Linked DNA regions of Panacibacter ginsenosidivorans. The protein of the gene in region 1 binds, or shares a complex with, the protein of each later gene. Links are inferred from orthologs where the notes say so. Each region holds a gene or a part of one and is shown on either strand. Other genes may lie near its edges.

Region 1 (11,095 bases):
ACTATGCCGGAGATGCACAACATATAGATGCATATCCTGTTGAAAAACTAACCCATATCATTTATAGTTTCTGTCACTTAAAAGGCAATCAACTAAATGTTGATAACAAGAATGATTCATTAACCATTATGCATCTCGTTGAATTAAAAAAAAGAAACCCTTCACTAAAAATAATTTTATCAATTGGCGGCTGGAGTGGTTGTGAGCCATGTTCACTGGTGTTTTCTACAGACGTGGGACGCAACGAGTTTGCGGCCTCCGTAAAACACCTGAATGAATATTTCAAAACAGATGGCATAGATATTGACTGGGAATATCCTGCAATAGAAGGCTATCCCGGTCATCGTTATACACCTGAGGACAAACATAATTTTACATTGCTGCTACAAACATTACGGAACACCCTCGGCAAAAAATATGAAATAAGTTTTGCCGCAGGTGGCTTTACAAAATTTTTACAGCAATCAATTGAATGGGATAAGATCGTTCCGTTTGTTGACAAAGTCAACCTGATGACCTATGATCTTGTGCATGGCTATAGTAAAGTCACAGGTCATCACACACCACTTTATTCTACCCCACAACAACTTGAATCAACAAATAATGCTGTACATTATCTTGACTCTATTGGCTTCCCTAAAAATAAACTGGTGATTGGCGCTGCATTTTATGCACGCATTTTTGATACAGATATTGATGCCAATAATGGTTTATACCAGCCTGGCAAATTTGACCGCGGTTTTTCCTGGAAAGATTTTGACATGGACGCCTTACAAAAAGAAGGGTATGTTTATCATTGGGATGATGTTGCCAAAGCACCTTATATGTATAATGCCGCAAAGAAAAAGATCATCACTTTCGATAATGAAAGATCCATTACTTTAAAAACAAAATATGCAGTTGATCAAAAACTGAATGGTATTATGTTCTGGCAATTAGCTGATGATAAAACCAAAGATGGCTTGTTAGATGCTTTGGATAAAGCACTACATAACTAATTTTACCGAAAAAAAATTATGAGAATGGCGGCCCTCCGGGCCGCTATTCGTTGTTTAATTCCATGCTAAATAAAAAATAAATAAATAATATTTAGCCAGCGGTTCTTTAGTTCAATTAAAATGTTTTAGTACAAGAGTGCGACGCAAGAGGTGATGCCATGTAATACTGTAGCTGGCATCAAAAAAATTAACCATCAATACCCTTAAATAGCAATGGAAAAAATTGTCCTTCCATTTTCGAACCTTTATGCACAGGCGGCACACCGCTAAGCAATACATCATCAGAATCGCTTACTACTCCATCTTTAAAAACATTGATTACAAAAGCCCTGCGTGGCTGCTCACTTTTATTTTCGCCGGAGCCATGCAGAGTAAGCGAATGATGAAAAATAGCTTCGCCGGCCTTTGTAGGAACGTGCACAGGATTGAATTCTTTGCGTTGCTCTCTTGTCAGATAATTTACAATTTCCATCATGTCGCCTGCAAGCTCAGGTTTATCAAGCAAACCCCAGCGCTGGCTTCCCGGAACATACTGTAAACAACCATTTTCAACAGTTGAATCATCGAGGCCACACCAGCACGTAAGATGCGCCACAGGCTTTGTTCTTGTCCAGTAAGAATAATCCTGGTGCCATGCAACAACACCACCTTTTTTGGGTGGTTTGCAAAACAATTGATCATGCCAGAAACGTACCGGTGCATTGCCCAGCAACTGGCTTGCTGCCACAACAAAACGTGGATTCCATAATACATCATGCAAACCCGCTGTTATGCGCCACGCACCCAATGCATGAAATAAAATGGTAGAGGGATCAGCAGATTCATTACTGTGAAATTCATAAAATAAATGATGACCCGGATGTTTTACATCGGCCAGTTGTTCTATCTCAGATTTAATAACGGCGATCTGTTTTTCATCCAGCATTTTTATATTAGGCAGGTATCCGTTTTCATTAAAAAAATTTACCTGGTCGTCAGTTAATTTGTATTGCTCCCATTCTTCTTTTGTTTTTGGCTGTTGAAAGAGATTACTAACCAAAGCATGCACAGTGCTTAAATCCTTATATAGCATAACACAATCGTTTGGCTAAAATTAGTGCTTATTCTTTTATGAAATATGGATGGATGTAAATTACAACTGAATGTCTTCGCCGGTAAAAATCATCATTGTTATTATATTGGTCTTATAAGAGCCGGTCGCTTATAATAATTATATGCCCAACCTATAAGTACAAACTGCAAAGGCAGCCGCAGAATACTAAGCCATTTATATGGATTATTTTCCTGTATATAGTTTAACATCATTTGAATATTGGCTGGAAATACAACGATCAATAAAAGTATTAGTACCAGCGAGGCAATACTTCGTGTAGCAAGTGGCACAAGCAGCAATCCGAAAAATATTTCAAATGCACCACTTACAAAAATCAACTCTGCAGGCCAGGGCAGCCATGGGGGCATTATGGTTAAATATGTTGCTGTATTTACAAAATGATTGATCCCCGCAATAACATATAATGCAACCATTGTGTACAACCAAAATGTCTTTGAAATATTCCGTCGCCATTTATTTTCAGGATTTATGGTGATCATATATAATTATTGTTCTTTACTGAACACAAAAGATATACGTAATGTTTACAGCAAAGATGTAGCACAGTAAACTTTGTTTTGCCCGGGCTTTTGAATACGTATCCGGCTTCTCTTGCGTCGCACTCTTGTACGGCGACGATTATTTCAGCACAATAACCCGTCAGGAGGTAATGAAATTCAACAACTGTTCTTGTGTCTGCTGAATAAAATAAAAAAAGTACAAGTGTGCGACGCAACAATGTTTAATAGCAGTATTTCAGCCAGGCTCACAATAAAATATGCTGTATTCAATAAAATAAAAAGAGATTGTATACTAATAGCATACAATCTCTTTAGCAAATATGTTATGCCCTTTATTTTATGTGTGTTAGAAACAATAAGCTGATAAAAACAAGATCAGCAACAAGCATAAATACGGTAAATTTTTTTGCTTCATTATTGGAATGTAAAACTGTTTTCATAACTGTAAATTTTATTTGTTGATTAATAAGTTTATAGTAGAAATGCAAACTGTGTTCCGAAGCATGCTTATAAAAATTGCTTTAACCAATGTTTTGCTATAAGCGGGCTAAAATGAAAAATTGCGTTAATGCAACCTCCCGATTTGGATGTTTTCGTTACGCTTTTTAACAAATGTCTTTTCGGAGTATTATTTTACCGAATACTTACATTTCAAAGGGAATATGTGCTGAAACATAAAGGTTTTTATATGTTTTTACCGAGCACGTTCCTGATTTTCATCGTGTTTATATGGAACCACATTATTATTGAGAAAACAATACAATTATAAATATGTACTTTTACAAAAAAGCACCAACATGTTTATTTTCGTAGCAGGTCTTCCTTATGATTTGGACGACGCGGAACTTGAAGAAATATTTGAGAAATTCGGTACTGTTAAATCGGCAAAGGTCACGTTAGACAAAGAAACTGGTAAAAGCAGGGGTTTCGGTTTTGTAGAAATGCCCGACAGCACAGAAGCAAATGACGCCATAGAAAATCTAAATGATATTTCACTTGGCAAAAAACCATTGGTAGTAAAAGCTGCTGAAGATCGCGGCGGCGCAGCTGGCGGTGGAGGCAGGGGTCCCTCTTCAGGCGGCCAGGGTGGTGGTTATCGCCCTTCTGGTGGTGGCGGTTTCAGAGATAGGGATTCAAGAGGTGGCGGGGGATATAACAATGGTGGTGGATATAATAAAGACCGCAAACGCTATTAGATCATTTGAATTTATTAATAACACATAACATTGTGAAACCGGGACTAAGTTAACCCGGTTTCATAGTTTTAGCTGCCTGCAATATCTTTTAATTTTGGTCTTAGGCGGGTCTTGCTTTTATTAAATATATTCTGTCCTTTGTCTATACCTTTTCGAATTTCTTTTTGCCTTTCAACGGGCATATGCAATGTGTCTTTACATTCAATACTGCAACAGCCATCATATTTTGTAGCACATTCTTTGCATTGTATAAATAATAAATGACAGCCGTCATTTTTACAATTGGTATGTGTATCGCATGGCTTACCACAATGATGACAATGGGCTATGATATCTTCTGTTATTCTTTCGCCGAGTCTCTCATCAAAAACAAAATTTTTTCCAATGAATTTACTTTCTAGTCCGGCTTCTTTTACTTGCCTGGCATAATTAATGATGCCTCCTTCTAAATGGAAAACATTGTTAAATCCCTTGTGCAACATAAAGGCGCTCGCTTTCTCGCAGCGTATACCTCCTGTGCAATACATAATGATATTCTTTTCCTCATTACCTTTCAGCATGTCAACTGCCATGGGTAATTGGTCGCGAAAGGTGTCAGATGGCACTTCCAGCGCTTTTACAAAATGTCCTACTTCATATTCGTAATGATTACGCATGTCTACCACAATCGTATTTGGGTCATTCAATAGCTCATTCATCTGACCTGCGTTTACATACTTCCCTTTATTTTGCATACTAAAGGAAGGGTCATCAATGCCATCAGCAACAATTCTTGCCCGCACTTTTATTCTAAGTACCCAAAATGATTTCCCATCATCATCTATAGCAATATTCAATCGTAATCCGTTGAGTGGTTCGATTGAATAAAGCAATTGCTTCATTGCTTCAAAGTTTGATTCAGGAACACTGATCTGGGCATTAATTCCTTCATGTGCTATGTAAATACGCCCAAACACTTTTAAAGCAAAAAGATTTTTATACAACCAATCCCTGAAAGATTTGGGATCAACAATGGTAAAATAACAATAGAAGCTAATGGTAACACGGTTTTCCGTTTCTTCCATCATTTTGCGCTTAAGCTCGGCGTTGGAAATTTTGTTGTGTAACACTGACATAGCTGCAAAATTACTGTAACAAGGTTAAAGAAAAAATGTGCTTATAAATTGAATTTACCTGAGCAACTAATAAAATGAATGTAAAATTCAAGCTTGTTTTAATGCTGCTTTAATACATAAATTAAAATGTATATAAATAAGTATGAAAGACTCTAAATAACCTGTGCATAATACTAATTTAGTTAAACGGACGATGCCACAGGAATTCAATCAATATCAAATTGCAGCGCTGCAACAGCTAGCTGATTATCGCGGTGTATTCAAAACAGGGGGTTCTATCCTTACATTGAAAACAAAGCCGGTAAAAGGCAGTAAAATTACATTACAGCAGTTTATAGACTCTTTTATAGAGATCTTTTGCCAGAATAATTTTGCAGATACAGATTACTCTTTTATACAAAACAAACCTAACGGTATTTCCGCTATGGAAGAATGGGTAAAAAGCGTAGATATAAAAACTATACTGCAGTGTTTTACTTATGCAATCTGGACAGACAAAACTTTTGATGGTTATTTCCTGCGCAAGATCAATGACCAATCTGCTGAGTTGCTTCTTATACGCCTAAATGAAATTCTTTCTCAAAATTATAGGCAACAAAACCTGCAGCGTACAAAGGTTACGGTAATTAATGCACAGCATGCTGCTGCGATTAAGAGTAAGTGATCTCATCCACATATCAGCAATACAATTTTCTTTTGCCAAGTGTTTCATGTTGCTCATGATCTTTTTCAATACTTGTTTTTATTGCCATGAAATACAAATGTAAAAGTGTGCGACGCAAGGGACGATGCCATTTGATACTGCTGAAGGGTACATAAACCCATACTAAAAAATTGAATATAAATTCCCCTTTTTAAAGTAGGTTTGCAATCCCAAAAAGAAGGTTATGATTGAAATAAAAGTTCCAGCGGTTGGCGAGTCCATAAGTGAAGTTACTTTATTGAAATGGGTAAAGAAAGATGGCGAATATGTTGACAGGGACGAGGTTATTGCCGAACTGGAAAGCGAAAAAGCGACTTTTGAAGTAAATGCCGAACAGGCTGGTTCTCTTAAGATCATTGCAAAAGAAGGTGATACTTTAAATATTGGTTCTGTGCTGGCACACATTGATGAAACAGCCGAAAAGCCTGCTACTGTAAATGTTTCAGCCGAAACTCCAAAAAAAGAAACTCCGAAAGCAGAAGCAAAACCTGCTGTTGTTGAAGCTCCGGTTACAGCAGTTACCAATGATATAAAAGCAACTCCGGTAGCTTCCGCTATAATCGCTGATAAGAAAGTAGATCCCTCTTCTATTACAGCATCCGGCTTTGGTGGCAAGATCATGAAAAGTGATGTGCTCGAAGCTTTATCACACCCTGGCAAAAAAGCCTTTGCAGGCCAGGAACTCTTTACACGTAATGTACGTAAAGAGAAAATGAGCAACCTGCGCAAAACTATCAGCAGACGATTGGTTGAAGCTAAGAATACTACTGCCATGCTCACCACTTTCAACGAAGTGGATATGGGGCGCATCATGGATACCCGCAAACAATATAAAGATGCCTTTAGCAAGGCGCATGGCGTAAACCTTGGCTTCATGAGTTTCTTTACAAAAGCCTGTGCCATTGCATTAAGCGAATGGCCTGCTGTGAATGCATATATAGATGGCGACGAACTTATCTATCATGATTATGCAGACATCAGTATTGCAGTAAGCACTCCACGTGGTTTAACCGTTCCTGTTATCCGCAATGTAGAAAGTCTTAGCATGGCCGATATTGAAAAGAAAGTGGTTGAACTTGCAGGCAAAGCAAGAGATAACAAACTTACTATGGAAGAACTACAGGGTGGCACTTTCACTATTACAAATGGTGGTGTGTTTGGCAGTTTAATGAGCACACCCATTATCAATATTCCACAGAGTGGTATTCTTGGTATGCATAAAATACAGGAAAGGCCTATGGCGATAAACGGTCAGGTAGTAATAAGACCTATGATGTATTTAGCATTGAGTTATGATCACCGTGTTATTGATGGAAGAGAAAGTGTAAGTTTCTTAGTACGTGTAAAAGAATTACTTGAAAATCCTGAATTGTTATTGATCGGAAAAGATCCTGTAAAGAGTTTACTTGAGTTATAAATTCTAAGATTATTTTTTTAAAGCTCGTCTTATGACGGGCTTTTTTTATTATGACCCAACCTGCATTACTACAATTAAACTTTTGTTGCGTCGCACTCTTGCGCCGCAATACAATAATTGAGCATTATACAAATTCCATTAAAATAAAAACCCCGGTAAAATACCAGGGTCGCAGCTGGGCACGGACTAAACTAAACCTATCATTATTTTTTGTACTTCATAGCCATTGATTCAACGAAATTGATCTTGCCATCTTTGATGCCATTAATATCATTGTAATAAATAGAATCGATTTTACCACTTTTATAAGTATCAATTTCTTTATACCAAACCAAAACAGCATCTTCATTTTTATCATTACTATGCACGGGTAACCAAACATCCATATCTATTTTTACAGATGCAATACTATCCCTGTATTTACTTGCCATCTTCATCATAGAATCTTTTGTACCCGTCAATTTAGAGCCATCGGAAAAATTTAAATAAACAGAGTCGGAAAATGTATTTGCAAAGGCAATCATATCGCCTGTTTCCCATGCTTTATAAGAATTAAGCACTGTTAACGCATCTGACTGTTTGCCAACAGATATATCCGAAGAATAACTTGCCTTATAAGGCATAGTTAGTAGCGCTTCTTTAACCGAAGCAGATGTACTGTCATTTGTGGTTTTGGATGAAGATTGATTACCTGTACACGCAACGTATAAAATAGAAATGAGAAGAATAAAAAGAAGCTTTTTCATACAGTAAAGTTTTTAAATTATGCAATACAAAACCTTAACTGTGCTTTCAATGATTAGTGTGATGGCAATCGTGGGATATTAAACGGTTTAAACATTCGAGGAAAATAAATATAAAACATTAAACTGAAATTTACAAATACTTGTTTCATCATTCAATTTATGGCGTGGCGTTTTTTAAACTGCGAAGGGTTTTCACCTGCTACTTTTTTAAAGGTCTTATTAAAATGAGAAAGGTTTTCAAAGCCACTTTCATAACAGGCTTCTGTTACATTCTTATCGTGTAGTAATAATTTCTTTGCCTGGTTAATTCTATACTGATTAAGAAAATCTGTAAAAGTAAGATGGGTTGTTTTTTTGAAATACCGGCAGAATGCAGCCGTAGTAAGATTTGTAAGCGCGGCAACTTTATTTACATCAATATCTTTTTGATAATTGGTTTCTATAAAATGATAGATCTTATGTAATCGTTGCTGTTCTTTTAGTATCGAGGCATTTGCAATGGGCCTGCTGTGCAGCAAGGTATATTCCTCACTGGTAGCAAGCAGTTGAAATACCTGCAGCAACTCTATCAGTTGCTGAAAATGCGGAAGCGATGGAATTTGCTTTAATTTTTCTCCAACATTTCTTTTTGTCTCACCGTGAAATGCAACACCACTTTTAGCACGTTCAAACAGATCATTTATGGCTGCAATCTCAGGCAACGCAAAAAAAGGCTGACCAAGAAAATGCTCTTTCATTTGTATCACTACAGTCTCGGCAATTGTCTTTACGCCATAATCAAAATTCAGATGCGGGATATTAGGACCAATAAAAACAAGATCACTGCCTTCATATTTAGAGATATGATCCCCCACATGCCGCACACCTGTCTCTGCTTCTACATACACAATTTCATACTCGGGATGAAAATGCCAGTAAAAAATTTCATTCAGCTTTGGTGTAAGTAAAATGGCAAATGAACTATCGATGCCGGGTTTTATTGCTTCTAGTTTTACTTTCATTACATAATAATATTTTCTCTTTGGAGCCGGGCTGTTATATTACTATAAAGCATCGTTGCGTCGCACTCTTTTACGCATTGTTCTTTGCTGAACATTGATCAGGAAGTACAAGAGTGCGACGCAAGTAAAGATGCCATAAAACTGAAACGCCGGGCTTCTAAAATTTACGCTTATTTGTCTTTGAATATACTTTATAGCTTCAATTTACTTATAAAATATCAATACAGCACAAAAACTGGCTATTGCAAGTGTAGAAAACAGCTATTATCAAATGGTATTTTTGATCTGTCAATAACAAAGAAAATTTGCCGTATGAACCAGCAAACATTACTAACAAAAGCCTATAAAAACACGATTGGCAATACAACAGAAAATGGTATTATCATTTTAAATGAAGCTGTTGTAAAACCTTGCAAACACAGAACAACAACAGGTTTTTGTATCCGAAGCAACAGGCAATGCCCTGCCACAATGTTTAATTTATCACTCAACAAATAAATCTTGCAATATGGAACAACAGACAATGACCCCGACAATGGCACCTTCCATGATTCCCAACAATGCACACAAAGACATTCCGGGTAATCCGTCAACTGCAAAAAGCAGCGCGACAAAATTGAACGACAGAAGTAATGGCAAACCATTGCGTGTACTAAGTGAAGATGACTGGAGCTTCTGGATTCACAATGGTTATGTAGTTATAAAAAATGCAGTGCCCAAAGAGCAGGCAAAAGCAACCGCAGATTTTTTGTGGGAGTTTGAAGAGAAAGATCCTAACGATTCTGAAACGTGGTACGCACCTCCACGCGCAGAAATGAAAATGAAAGAACTTACCAACACAGGTATGGTGGAAGTTTATAACAACCAGCATCTTTGGAACAACCGACAAATGCAACGTGTGTATGATGCATTCGTTGATATCTGGGGCACAGAAAAATTATGGGTAACAATTGACAGGGCAAATTTGAATTTTCCTATTCGTCCGGGTTTTGAATACAAAGGCTTTATTCACTGGGATTATGATCCTGAAACAAAACCTGTAAATGTGCAGGGTGTGCTTGCATTGGCAGACCAGGCGGATGAGAACATGGGTGGCTTTCAATGTTTGCCTGAATTATTCAGAACTTATGATACATGGAAATTAACGCAGCCTGAAGATCGTGATCATTTCAAACCCGATACAACAGGTTTTAGTTTTGACAAAGTAAAAATGGAAGCAGGAGATCTTCTAATTTTCAATAGCCTGCAACCACATGGTATTCGTCCAAACATGAGTGGCAACAAAGTTCGCATTGCACAATACATTTCTATGATGCCTGCAGAAGAAGATAATGAAGCATTGAAGCAATGGCGTATAAACTCATGGAAAAACCGCATTGCACCGGAAGGTTATGCATTCCCCGGTGACCCGCGCAATTGGGAGCAAACAAAATTTGACACTGCCGTGTTAAGTGAGTTAGGAGAAAAATTATTGGGGTTAAGAAAGTGGTAATACACTCTCACCACAAAGACGCAAAGGCGCGAAGAAAAAACTTTGCGCCTTTGTTACTTATGTTCCTTTGCGTGAAACAATTTCACTTTTGACTTTTCACCTTTCACTTCCTTTCAACAATCTTTAATACTTTTAGATCATGATGATGAACACACAGCCATACACAGTGCTCAATAATGAAATACAAATGCCATTGCTTGGCCTTGGTGTTTATGATATGTACGAGGCTGAAGCAAAAGCTGCAGTGCTAAAGGCTTTGGAAGTTGGCTATCGTTTAATCGATACTGCCGCAGCTTATAAAAATGAAGTAGAGATTGGCAGTGCCATAAGAGAAAGCTGTATTGCAAGGCATGAAATATTTGTTACCACGAAAGTTGCAAACCCAGACCAGGGTTATGATAATACCATGCGTGCATTTGATACAAGCATGCAAAAGTTAAACATTGATCACATCGATCTTTACCTTGTGCACTGGCCCGTTAAAGGAAAAAGGAAAGACACCTGGAAAGCACTTGAAAAGTTATACGCTGATAGACGTGTACGTGCAATTGGTGTTGCCAATTATCTTATCCCTTTTTTATATGAGCTTGAAACGTATGCAAACATTCAGCCTGTTGTAAACCAGATAGAGTTTACGCCGTGGTTATTTGTAAAAGATGTGATGGCGTTTTGCAAAGAGAAGAACATACAATTGCAATCTTACTCGCCCATTACAAGAGGCAAAAAGTTTGGTGATGAACGCGTGCAGCAGCTCTGCAAGAAGTACGATAAAACACCTGCACAAATCATACTTCGCTGGAATATTGAGCATGG
Region 2 (11,621 bases), 1.4 Mb from region 1 along the record:
GAAGGAGTTTTTATAAATGGTGTAGCCGATGATGGTGCTGCTAAACAGGCTGGTATTCAGAAGGGTGATTTTATTACAAAGATTAATGGAAGTGCAGTGAACAGTGGCCCTGAATTGCAGGAGCAGGTTGCCCGTTATAAACCAGGCGATAAAGTAACCATTACTTTCGTAAGAAATGGTAAAGAGAATACAGCTGCAATTACACTTAAAAACAAGGCTGGTAATTATGAGGCAGTAAAACAAGAATCAGCTCTTGATAATCTTGGTGGTGCTGAGTTGGTAAATCTGGATAAAGCTACTGCTCAGAAAAATGACATAGCTGGCGGTGTACTTGTAAAGAAACTGGGCGATGGTATTTTGAAAAATACACGCATGCAGGAAGGTTTTGTAATTACTAGTGTAGACGGACAGGAAGTAAAAACTGTTGAGGACTTAAAAGCAATTTTAAATAATGCACAGGGCGGCACTGTAAGACTCGAAGGTATTTACCCTGGTTATGAAGGCACCTATGGTTATCCACTCAACTTAAGTAGTTCAGATGGTGGTGCTGATAAGTAATCTTATATAATTATTAAATTAAAAAACCCGTTCATTGATAGAACGGGTTTTTTATACTGTTTATGTACTTAGCTATAGCACTACTATTAAACTTCCGTTGCGTCACTCACTTCAACTTTCTGAAAAGCATGAGCAATAAAATAATAAAAATAAAGTGGCTTTACGGAGCCACTTTCTTTTCTTTTGTTCCATAGGTTGCTTTCCATTATCCAAATCCAACTTAATTTCTTAACTATGAATTCTTCGGTGTTTTATTTCTTGCGTAAAGATATATTCATAATATGCCTTTCAAAAAATGTATCTGAATGAACTGTATCAAAAGAAGATTGAATTGAATATATGTTTACATGAGCCGTTTTAATCTAGGCATATTTAGTAAATACATTATAGCTTATAAATAAAACTGCGAATAGATTTTTAAAAATCTAGTCGCAGAATCTTTTGTACCCACCTGTTATTCATTAATAGCTGCAATGCCTGGCAATACCTTGCCTTCAAAATATTCAAGCATTGCGCCACCACCGGTGCTTACATAACTTACCTTGTCAGTATAACCAAACTGGTTAACAGCAGCAACACTATCACCACCGCCTACTAAAGAGAAAGCACCGTTTTGTGTTGATTCAGCTACCGCATCTGCAATTGCTTTGGTGCCAGCCTGGAATTTTTCCATTTCAAAAACACCCATTGGTCCGTTCCATAAAATGGTCTTAGAGTTCCTGATCACTTCAGAAAATACACCGCATGCTTTAGGACCAATATCTAAACCCATCCATCCATCTGGTATTGCATCACTCATGCATGTTTTGGTATTTGCATCTGCCGCAAACTTGTCTGCAATTACAGAATCTTCAGGTAGATGGATGCTTACATTTTTTACTATTGCTTTTTTCAGAAGCTCACTTGCTGTATCCAGGCGATCTTCTTCGCATAATGAATTACCAATCTTTCCACCTCTTGCTTTCATAAATGTGTAAGCCATGCCACCACCGATGATGATATCCGTTGCTCGTTCTAATAAATTTTCAATAATGAGAATCTTATCTGAAACCTTTGCGCCACCAATAATAGCTGTAAATGGCTTTTCTGATTGGTGCAATACTTTCTCTGCACTGATCACTTCACTTTCCATTAATAAGCCAAACATTTTTTTATCGCCGGGAAAGAATTTTGCAATTACTGCTGTAGATGCATGTGCACGGTGAGCTGTGCCAAATGCATCATTCACATAAACATCACCAAGCTTTGATAATTTTTCTGCAAATGCTTCATCACCTTTTTCTTCCTGTTTATAAAAACGGAGATTTTCCAGCAACAATACTTGTCCTGGTTTTAATGCTGCAGATTTATCTGTAGCCTGCTGACCAATGCAATCATCGGCAAATTCAACAGCAACGCCACCTAGTAAATCGCTTAAGTGTGCTACAATATGTTTCAATGAATATTTATCTTCTGGTCCTTCCTTGGGGCGGCCAAGATGACTCATAAGAATTACGCTGCCGCCATCCCCCAGTATTTTTTTTATAGTGGGTACTGCTGCACGCATCCTGCTGTCATCTGTAATAGCAAAAGTTTGTTTATCTAAAGGCACATTGAAATCTACGCGGATCAATGCTTTTTCATTTGCAAAATTATGATCAGAGAATTTGCTCATGATTATGATTTATTATTTGTAAATAAAAACCGCAAAGACTTAAAGGCGCAGAGAAATAATAAAATTAAAAACTCTCAGCGTCTCTGCGTCTCCGCGGTTTATGTTGAATAAAGATCTGAACCTTCAAGTGAGTGACACAACAGGCGATGCCATAAGCACAACTGTTGTGCAACAAAAATTACTTGCTTATTAAACCTGCAAAATAATGTACTGTGCGTACTAACTGGCTTACATAGCTCATTTCATTATCGTACCAGCTAACTGTGCGTACTAATTGAACATCGCCAACTATTTGCACACGTGTTTGTGTTGCATCATACAAAGAACCATAGGTGATGCCGATAACATCTGTGCTTACAATTTCATCTGTGGTATAACCAAAGCTTTCATTTGCTGCTGCTTTCATTGCTGCATTTACTTCTTCAACGGTTGTTTTCTTACCAAGAACCGCAGTCAATTCAGTTAAAGAGCCTGTGATAGTTGGAACACGCTGAGCAGAACCATCCAGTTTGCCTTTCAATGAAGGCAGTACAAGACCAATTGCTTTTGCAGCCCCGGTGCTGTTTGGTACAATGTTCTGTGCTGCTGCACGTGCACGGCGAAGATCACCTTTGGGATGCGGCGCATCCTGTGTATTCTGATCGTTTGTGTAAGCGTGAATAGTAGTCATTAAACCATTAACAATACCAAATGTATCTTCAAGCACTTTGGCCATTGGTGCAAGACAATTGGTAGTGCAGGATGCACAACTGATCACGGTTTCGCTGCCATCAAGAATACTATGGTTTACATTGAATACAATTGTTTTCAGATCTCCTGTAGCAGGTGCAGAAATAACAACGCGTTTTGCGCCTGCAGTAAGATGTAATTCTGCTTTTGCTTTATCTGTGAAGAAACCTGTACATTCCAAAACAACATCTACATCATGCTGGCCCCATGGAATTTCAGCAGGATTTTTTTGTGCATATATTTTTACTTCGTTACCCTTTACAATGATTGAATTTTCTGTAGCAGAAACCTCTTCATTAAAGCGGCCCTGTGCGCTATCATATTTTAAAAGATGTGCTAATACTTTTGGACTAGTAAGATCATTTATCGCAACAACATCAATCCCCTCCATGTTAAATATCTGTCTGTATACCAAACGGCCGATTCTTCCGAATCCGTTGATTGCAACTTTTACTGTGCTCATGTTTTATTGTTTATATTTTATTAAAAGCGATGCGAATTTACAAGTATTGAAGTGAAAAAACATGATATTTTTTGTTTACAGACGTTAGTACAAGCATTAAGCTTCTGTTGCGTCGCATTACGTTCATCGTTCTGTAATCCTTATGAGCATTGAGTTGCAGCTCGCATGTTATTTTTGTGATTGATAAAATACTTATAAGGCTTAAAAAAATTTTGCCGAAATAGAAAACGCGCCTATTTTTGCACTCCCAAAAAATGAGGGACATGGAGCGTTGGTCAAGGGGTTAAGACACCTCCCTTTCACGGAGGAATCACGGGTTCGATTCCCGTACGCTCTACAGGAAAAGGTAAAGTTGTAAATCCCAATTGTCTGCAAAGATGGTTGGGATTTCTTATTTTAAATCTTTTGTTCTGGTTTGCTCAATTTATCTTTTGCTGATGAAGAGATTGCGACGCAACGAAGCTGCTACATGTACTATCGCTGGTATCATAAATAAAAAAACTATTTAACTAAATACTTCCTTCACTCTGTCAAAAAAACTTTTCTCACTTTTTCCTGGTTGCGGTTTAAAGTTCGGGCTGTTGTTTAATTTATCGAGCATTTCTTTTTCTTCAGTTGTTACATGTTGTGGTGTCCACACATTTACATGCACCAACTGATCTCCTTTGGAATATCCGTTTACATCAGGAAAGCCTTTGCCTTTTAATCGAAAGATCTTTCCACTCTGTGTACCTGCCGGTATTTTTATTTTAGCTCTTCCATCAATCGTTGGAACTTCTACCTGTGTGCCAAATGTTGCATCAGGAAAAGAGATGTGCAATTCAAATGCTACATTCAATCCATCACGCTGCAATTCTTTATGCGCTTCTTCTTCTATAAGAATAATCAGATCACCTGGTGCACCGCCTCTTTCACCTGCATTACCTTTTCCACTCATACTTAACTGCATGCCCTCCTGCACACCTGCAGGAATATCAACGGTAACCATTTCTTCACCGTACACACGGCCTTCTCCTTTACAGTTGCCGCATTTTGCAGTGATGGTTGTTCCTTCTCCGTTACAGGTTGAGCATGTTGTTACTGTTTGCATCTGACCAAGAAAAGTATTAGTTACTTTTCTCACCTGCCCGCTACCGCCGCAGGTGCTGCAGGTTTGCACACTGCCTTTATCTTTTGCACCGCTGCCACCACACGTATTACAGCCTACATATTTTTTAACCTTGATGGTTTTTGTTACACCCTTTGCAGCTTCTTCAAAAGTGAGTTTCAATTTCACACGAAGGTTGCTTCCTCTTATCCCTCTGGGCCTTCCACCGCCACCACTTCTTCGTTGTCCTCCACCAAAGAAGCTGCCGAAAATATCATCGCCAAAAATATCTCCGAATTGGCTAAAAATATCTTCCATATTGCTTGCATGGCCGCCGCCAAAACCACCTTGCCCTGGTGCAAATGCCTGGTGACCGTAGCGGTCATATTTAGCCCTTTTATCAGCATCGCTTAATACTTCATAGGCTTCCGCTGCTTGTTTGAATTTTTCTTCAGCTGTTTTGTCTCCGGGGTTGCGGTCAGGGTGATATTGCATAGCCACCTTGCGATAAGCTTTCTTTAACTCTTCGGCAGTAGCTGTTTTACTGACACCTAAAATCTCGTAATAGTCTTGCTTCATAATGTTTAAATGCGCTAATGTGTCGATGAATTTATGTGGTTATCCGCTTTTTCATTTTCACATCTCCACATTTTAAATTTTCAAATTATTTACCCACAACTACTTTTGCAAAGCGTATGATCTTATCATTAAGGTAATAACCTTTTTGAACTTCATCCACTACTTTACCTGATAATGCAGGGGTGGGTGCCGGAATTTCCGTAATGGCTTCATGTTTTTCTACGTCAAACTCAGAACCAATACTTTCCATTGCCTTTACACCTTTTGATTGCAGGTTATTGCGCAGCTTGTTAAAAACCAGTTGTATACCTTCTTTTATTAAGGCAACATCTTCTGTTTGCTGCAACTGTTTTTCTGCACGGTCGCAGTCGTCCAATACATCCAGTAAAGACGTGATAACATCTCTGCCTGCTGTTTGTATCAGCTCTATTCTTTCTTTAGCTGTGCGGCGGCGAAAGTTGTCAAACTCTGCGTATAGGCGCACATATTTATCTTTTTGTTCCTGTAAATCAGCTTTTAGTTTTTCTAATTCAGACTCATTGCCTACAGGCTCGTTAAGATGCGTGGTGCCCGCTGCATTTTCGTCAGCATTAATTGAAAAATCAGCCGTTTCTACAGTATTATCCTGTTCAAAGGTTTGCTTTTGATTGTCTTCCATACTTTAAATATTGTTATTCAATTGGTCAAATTTTTTGCCAAGGATACTTAAGTGGAAATATTGGCAGGCGATAAATGAATTCTGGGGCCGGCTTTTGGGTTTTTATGGCATCGCCGGTTGTGTCACTCACTTGTGCGTTCGGAACTTTAATGAACAATTTCACTGCCTATTGCCTCCTTGCCTTTGTTCATGGATTACAAAAGTGCGACGCAACGATGTCCAATTTCTGCACTTTAGTTGGGTTCCTAAATATCAAAATCAAATACTGCAACCCGCCAATTATCTTTGCCACATGACAAAGGTTATTCTAAAGCGAAAGATTGCAATGCGTATTGCCAACGGGCACCCGTGGATATTTGCCAATGAAATTGAAAAGACGGAAGGCGCTGTGGATGCAGGTGGTATTGCAGATGTTTTTTTTCACGACGGCAAATTTGCGGGCAGGGGATATGTGAACCCGCAATCTCAGATAATGGTGCGCTTGCTTACACGCAGGAAAGAAGAAATTGATGAACAATTTTTTTTCAGGCGCATTAATGAAGCCTGGAAATACCGACAGAAAATTGGTTATACAGAAAATTGTCGGCTGATATTTGGTGAAGCAGATGAAATGCCTGCATTGATCATTGATAAGTTCAACGATTATTTTGTAATTCAAACAATGGCGCTGGGTATTGATGTGTGGAAACCTGCCATAGTAAAGGCTTTGCAGAAAATATTTTCTCCCAAAGGAATCTATGAAAGAAACGATGTGCCTGTTCGTGAACTGGAAGGGTTGCAACAACAAAAGGGTTTTTTATCTGAGCCTTTTGATACAAATATCATCATCAATGAAAATGGTTTGCAGTTTCATGTGGATATTGAAAATGGACAAAAGACCGGGTACTTTTTAGATCAGAGAGATAACAGGAGACAGATACAACACATAGTAAAAGGTGCAGATGTTCTTGGTGCATTTACTTATACGGGCACATTTGAAATTCATGCAGCGCATTATGGTGCAAAGAGTGTACATGGTTTGGATATTTCAGAAAATGCGGTTGCACAAGCTACAAAAAATGCTCAGTTAAATAAACTGGATCATATCTGCAAGTTTGAAACGATCAATGCTTTTGATGCGTTGAAGAATTGGGGAAAAGAAGGCAGGCAATATGATGTTGTAATGCTTGATCCGCCTGCGTTTACCAAGAGCAGGGAAACCATTCAGAAGGCAATAACCGGTTATAAGGAAATTAATTTACGTGGTATGAAGTTGCTGCGTGATGGAGGGTTTCTCGTAACATCAAGTTGTACCAATCTTGTGCAACCTGAATTGTTTTTGCAGGTCATTGATATGGCTGCGAGAGATGCAAGAAAGAAAATAAAGCAGGTTACATTTCGTGCACAGGCAAGTGATCATCCGATTGTTTGGGGGATGGAGAATACGAATTACTTGAAATTTTTGATCGTTGAAGTAAGTAATAAATAACTAAATAAATTTTCCCCATATCATCCTGTAAAGCTGTGCCAGTGCGGCTATTATAAAAATGCCGCCCATTACAGAATTAAGTGTTTTTGTACTGGTGTTCATTTTGGTAATAAGCCAGTTGCCGCCATACATGTAAAGTGCCAGACCGCTGATGGTTCCTGCACCACAACCAAAAGTGAAAAAATTAAACTCGGTAAAATTTGACAGGAGTACTTTATTGTCTAGCAAATATGTACTCCATATAAACCAAAAAGGTATTTGTGCAGGGTTCAATGCACTCATACTTACACCCAGCAAAAAGCGGTGAAGATTGTTATCAAGTAATAGCGCTTTTTTTTCAGTTTCTTGTTTCCACGCTGAAACAAAACTAATAATACCAAGCGTCAGAAAAACCGCAACTGTAAGCCATCCTAAAACCTGGAATAAAAGTTTGTGCTGCATAATCCAGTTGACACTGAAAAGCGTAAGCCGCAGATAAATAATTTCTACGATTGCTACACCAATTGCATAGCGCCATGCATGTTTAAAATTTTCCTGCACAGCGATCTGTGTAGAGGTAATACTCATGGTGCCTAATGGTAATTGTCCTAAGAAACTTACCAACCAGCCTATCCAGAAAATAAAAAAATAATGCATGCACTTATTTAAAATGCAATGATAAGAAAACAGTAAGATGATTGTGTAAGTAACCTATCAGTAAAATGGAATTAGTTTTTATGAGCCAGGCTGATGAATATATATTAATCTTTTGTTGCGTCGCACTCTTGTACGTTCTGCTCTTCTATCGACAGTCAATCGTTAACTGTCGACCATTTTTCCAAACGCTCAAGTGAGTGACACAACCGGCGATGCCAAAAGAACAGAAGCCCGGAACAAAATAAAAAAGCCGTGTTATGACTAACACAGCTTTAATTATAATTCAACAACTAAAATTAATTATGCTTTGGGAAGCGCAGCTTTCTTAGAGAGTTTACTCTTAAGATTGCTTGCTTTGTTTTTGTGAATGATACCTTTTTTAGCCAGTTTATCAATCATAGAAATAACAGAAGGAAGTTCATCAGTATAAGCTTTCTCTTCTTTTACCTCTTTCAGGTCACGTATTGCATTACGTGTAGTTTTACCGTAATAACGGTTTCTGTCCCTGCGTTTCGCTGCCTGGCGAGTATCCTTCTTTGTAGCTTTATGATTTGCCATTATTTATTTTTTCGGACGGCAAAGGTAGGCATCTGAACGAAAAAAAGAAAAAAAATTCAGAATAAATCTAAAATTTTGATCTTGCGAATTTTCCAGGGCAATTGCAATATGGCATCAATGAACGATATTTGCATCCGCCATAATGATTTTTAAAAGCAATCGAGATGAAAGACTTTTCGTATATAACCAGCTCACATCCCCAATTCGTTGAAAGCTTATACCAGGATTTTAGTAAAAACCCCGAAAGTGTTGATCCGGAATTCCGGAAATTCTTCGAAGGTTTTGATTTTGCTGTAAATAACGGCTCAAAAAACGGTAATGGGGCTGCGACGCCTGCAGCAGTTAGCACTGGCGAAGCAATTGACTGGATGCGTGAAATTCGTGTTTATCGTATTATTCTTGGTTACAGGAACAAGGGGCATTTAATTGCTAAAACAAATCCTATTCGTGAAAGAAAAGATCGAGGCGCTAACCTTGATCTTGGTTTTTTTGGGTTTACGGAAGCTGATCTTGATAAAGAATTCCAGGCAGGTCAATTAATTGGTCTTGGCAAAACCAAGCTTAGAAATATTATTGATTATTTACAAAAAGCTTATGCAACACATGTTGGTGTTGAATTTAAATATATAAGTGAGCAGGACAGGGTAGATTGGTTATACAATGAAATGGAAAGAAAATTCAATGACCCTTTGCCTCTTGAAAAAAGAAAACGCATACTGGAAAAATTGAACCAGGGTGTAATGTTTGAGAAATTTTTACATACCAAATATATCGGCCAGAAAAGATTTTCATTGGAAGGAGGGGAGACCACCATTGCGGCTTTAGATGCAATCATTAATACTGCGGCAGATAATGACGTACAGGAAGTGGTGATTGGCATGGCGCATAGAGGAAGATTAAATGTGCTCGCTAATATCATGGGTAAAACCTATGAACAAATATTCAGTGAATTTGAAGGTACTGCTAAACTTGACCAGACAATGGGTAGCGGCGATGTTAAATACCACATGGGGTATGGAAGTGAGGTTACTACACCCGGTAATAAAACTGTCCACCTGAAACTAATGCCAAACCCTTCACATCTTGAAGCAGTGGATCCGGTGGTGGTAGGTTTTTCAAGGGCAAAGGCAGATGTGATGTATGAAAGTGAATACGACAAAATTCTTCCAATACTTATACATGGAGATGCTTCAATTGCTGGTCAGGGTGTAGTATATGAAATATTGCAAATGAGCGATCTGAAAGGTTATTATACCGGAGGTACTATTCATTTTGTAATTAATAACCAGATTGGCTTTACTACAGACTTCGACGATGCCCGGAGCTCTGATTACTGTACTTCGCTTGCTGGTGCTATTCAAGCACCCGTGCTACATGTAAATGGTGACGATGCTGAAGCAGTAGTAAAATGTGTTGAGATCGCAACGCGTTACCGTCAGCAGTTCAATGCTGATATTTTTGTAGATATGGTTTGTTATCGTCGTCATGGTCATAATGAAGGTGATGATCCAAAGTTTACACAGCCGCATATGTACGCATTGATTGAGAAACACCAAAACCCGCGTGAGCTATACACAAACTACCTTTTGGAAAAAGGTGAAGCTGATGCAAAAGATCTTGCCAAAGAAATGGAGAAGAAATTCTGGGGAGATCTGCAAGAACGATTAGATGAAGTAAAACAGAATCCGCTTCCTTATAATTATCAACAACCGGAGTTGTGGTGGAAGAGTTTGCGCAAAGCAACATCTGATGATTTTGTGAAGTCACCAACAACTGCAATTTCCAATTCAGATTTCAAAAAAATATTTGACGCCTTAATGTCATGGCCTGAAGATTTTACGCCACTTAAAAAAGTGGAGAAAATTATTCAGGATAAGGTCAAGCTTTTTCAGGCTGAAAATAAAGTTGATTGGGCAACCGGCGAATTAATGGCTTATGCAAGTATTCTGCTTGATGGCAATGATGTGCGCATGAGCGGGCAGGATGTTAAACGTGGTACATTCTCTCATCGTCATGCAGTATTAAGAGATGAAAATACTGATAAAGAATATAGCCGTTTAAGCAGGCTTGATGGAGCAAAAGGAAAATTCAGAATTTATAATTCCTTACTTAGTGAGTATGGTGTATTAGGTTTTGAATATGGTTATGCTATGGCAAATCCACACGCTTTGGTTCTTTGGGAAGCTCAGTTTGGTGATTTTAGTAACGGCGCACAAACCATGATTGATCAATTTATAAGTGCTGGTGAGCAAAAATGGAATCGTATGAATGGCGTTACTATGTTGCTGCCTCATGGTTATGAAGGTCAGGGCCCTGAACATAGCAGCGCAAGAATGGAGCGTTACTTACAGGCTTGTGCCGAATTGAACATGGTAATTACAAATATTACTACCGCTGCAAATTTATTCCACGCTTTGAGAAGACAGGTTGCCTGGCCGTTCAGAAAACCATTGATCAATTTTTCGCCAAAAGCAAATCTTCGTCACCCGGGAAGTTATAGTCATCTCTCAGAGTTTATAAGTGGTGGTTTTAAAGAAGTGATAGATGATGAAAATGTAACTGATGTTGCACAGATCAAAAAAGTATTGTTCTGTTCCGGTAAATTATATTTCGATCTTGCTGAAAGAAAACAAAAAGACAATCGCAATGATGTAGCGATCATTCGTCTCGAACAGATATACCCATTGCCTTTTAAACAACTTGATGATCTTTATAAAAAATACAATAAAGCCGTTTGGTTTTGGGTACAGGAAGAGCCTTTGAACATGGGCGCCGCATCATTTTTACAAATGAATTTAAAGAGTATCAATTACGGCGTAATCAGCCGTAACCCAAGCGCGGCAACAGCTACAGGCTATGCTAAAGTTCATAAACAGGAGCAGGAAGAAATTATACAAACAGCTTTCAGCATTTAATTGCTGCATTATTTGTCGTAGTACAAGAGTGCGACGCAACATAAGATTAATTGAAATACAAAAGCCCGGATCATAAAAATGTTCCGGGCTTTTCTTATTTATTTGAATACAAGCTTTTGCAACTCCGGTTAAGCATCGTTGCGTCGCAATCACTTCATCGTTTTACTAAACATCAACCAAATTGATTATTTAAAATTTAAGGGTAAGGCCGCCATTAAGAATATATTTTCCATAGCCACCTTCAATATAAAGCCCTGCATTTTTAGAAATATTAAATCTTGCACCAAGAGATGCCTGGTATGCGAGGATGGTAGGA

What was found.
Region 2: odhB (region 1) and FRZ67_RS21770 share a complex: the UniProt entries of both Bacillus subtilis proteins name them as parts of the 2-oxoglutarate dehydrogenase (OGDH) complex. The link is inferred for Panacibacter ginsenosidivorans from one-to-one orthologs.

Annotation. Positions count from the first base shown.
Region 1 is NZ_CP042435.1:3,728,013-3,739,107, reverse strand. What follows is about bases 5,117-7,926. They hold odhB (2-oxoglutarate dehydrogenase complex dihydrolipoyllysine-residue succinyltransferase), read left to right. Parts: upstream 5,117-5,810; coding sequence 5,811-7,043; downstream 7,044-7,926. Other genes in these bases: FRZ67_RS15635 (nuclear transport factor 2-like protein), read right to left, coding at 7,247-7,789; FRZ67_RS15645 (hypothetical protein), read left to right, coding at 5,117-5,587. Outside these bases: FRZ67_RS15670 (glycoside hydrolase family 18 protein), read left to right, coding at 1-998; FRZ67_RS15665 (phytanoyl-CoA dioxygenase family protein), read right to left, coding at 1,186-2,070; FRZ67_RS15660 (DoxX family protein), read right to left, coding at 2,172-2,591; FRZ67_RS15655 (RNA recognition motif domain-containing protein), read left to right, coding at 3,410-3,808; oxygen-dependent tRNA uridine(34) hydroxylase TrhO, read right to left, coding at 3,877-4,923; FRZ67_RS15630 (AraC family transcriptional regulator), read right to left, coding at 7,942-8,790; FRZ67_RS15625 (hypothetical protein), read left to right, coding at 9,103-9,288; FRZ67_RS15620 (phytanoyl-CoA dioxygenase family protein), read left to right, coding at 9,299-10,282; FRZ67_RS15615 (aldo/keto reductase), read left to right, coding at 10,422-11,095. UniProt on the Bacillus subtilis protein: E2 component of the 2-oxoglutarate dehydrogenase (OGDH) complex which catalyzes the second step in the conversion of 2-oxoglutarate to succinyl-CoA and CO(2).
Region 2 is NZ_CP042435.1:5,134,770-5,146,390, forward strand. What follows is about bases 8,170-11,505. They hold FRZ67_RS21770 (2-oxoglutarate dehydrogenase E1 component), read left to right. Parts: upstream 8,170-8,554; coding sequence 8,555-11,305; downstream 11,306-11,505. Other genes in these bases: rpsT (30S ribosomal protein S20), read right to left, coding at 8,170-8,390; FRZ67_RS21775 (outer membrane beta-barrel protein), read right to left, coding at 11,495-11,505. In the rest of the region: FRZ67_RS21725 (Do family serine endopeptidase), read left to right, coding at 1-558; FRZ67_RS21730 (phosphoglycerate kinase), read right to left, coding at 1,013-2,212; gap (type I glyceraldehyde-3-phosphate dehydrogenase), read right to left, coding at 2,391-3,404; molecular chaperone DnaJ, read right to left, coding at 3,910-5,070; FRZ67_RS21750 (nucleotide exchange factor GrpE), read right to left, coding at 5,156-5,728; FRZ67_RS21755 (class I SAM-dependent rRNA methyltransferase), read left to right, coding at 6,021-7,196; FRZ67_RS21760 (LysE family translocator), read right to left, coding at 7,197-7,832; more of rpsT, read right to left, coding at 8,133-8,169; more of FRZ67_RS21775, read right to left, coding at 11,506-11,621. UniProt on the Bacillus subtilis protein: E1 component of the 2-oxoglutarate dehydrogenase (OGDH) complex which catalyzes the decarboxylation of 2-oxoglutarate, the first step in the conversion of 2-oxoglutarate to succinyl-CoA and CO(2).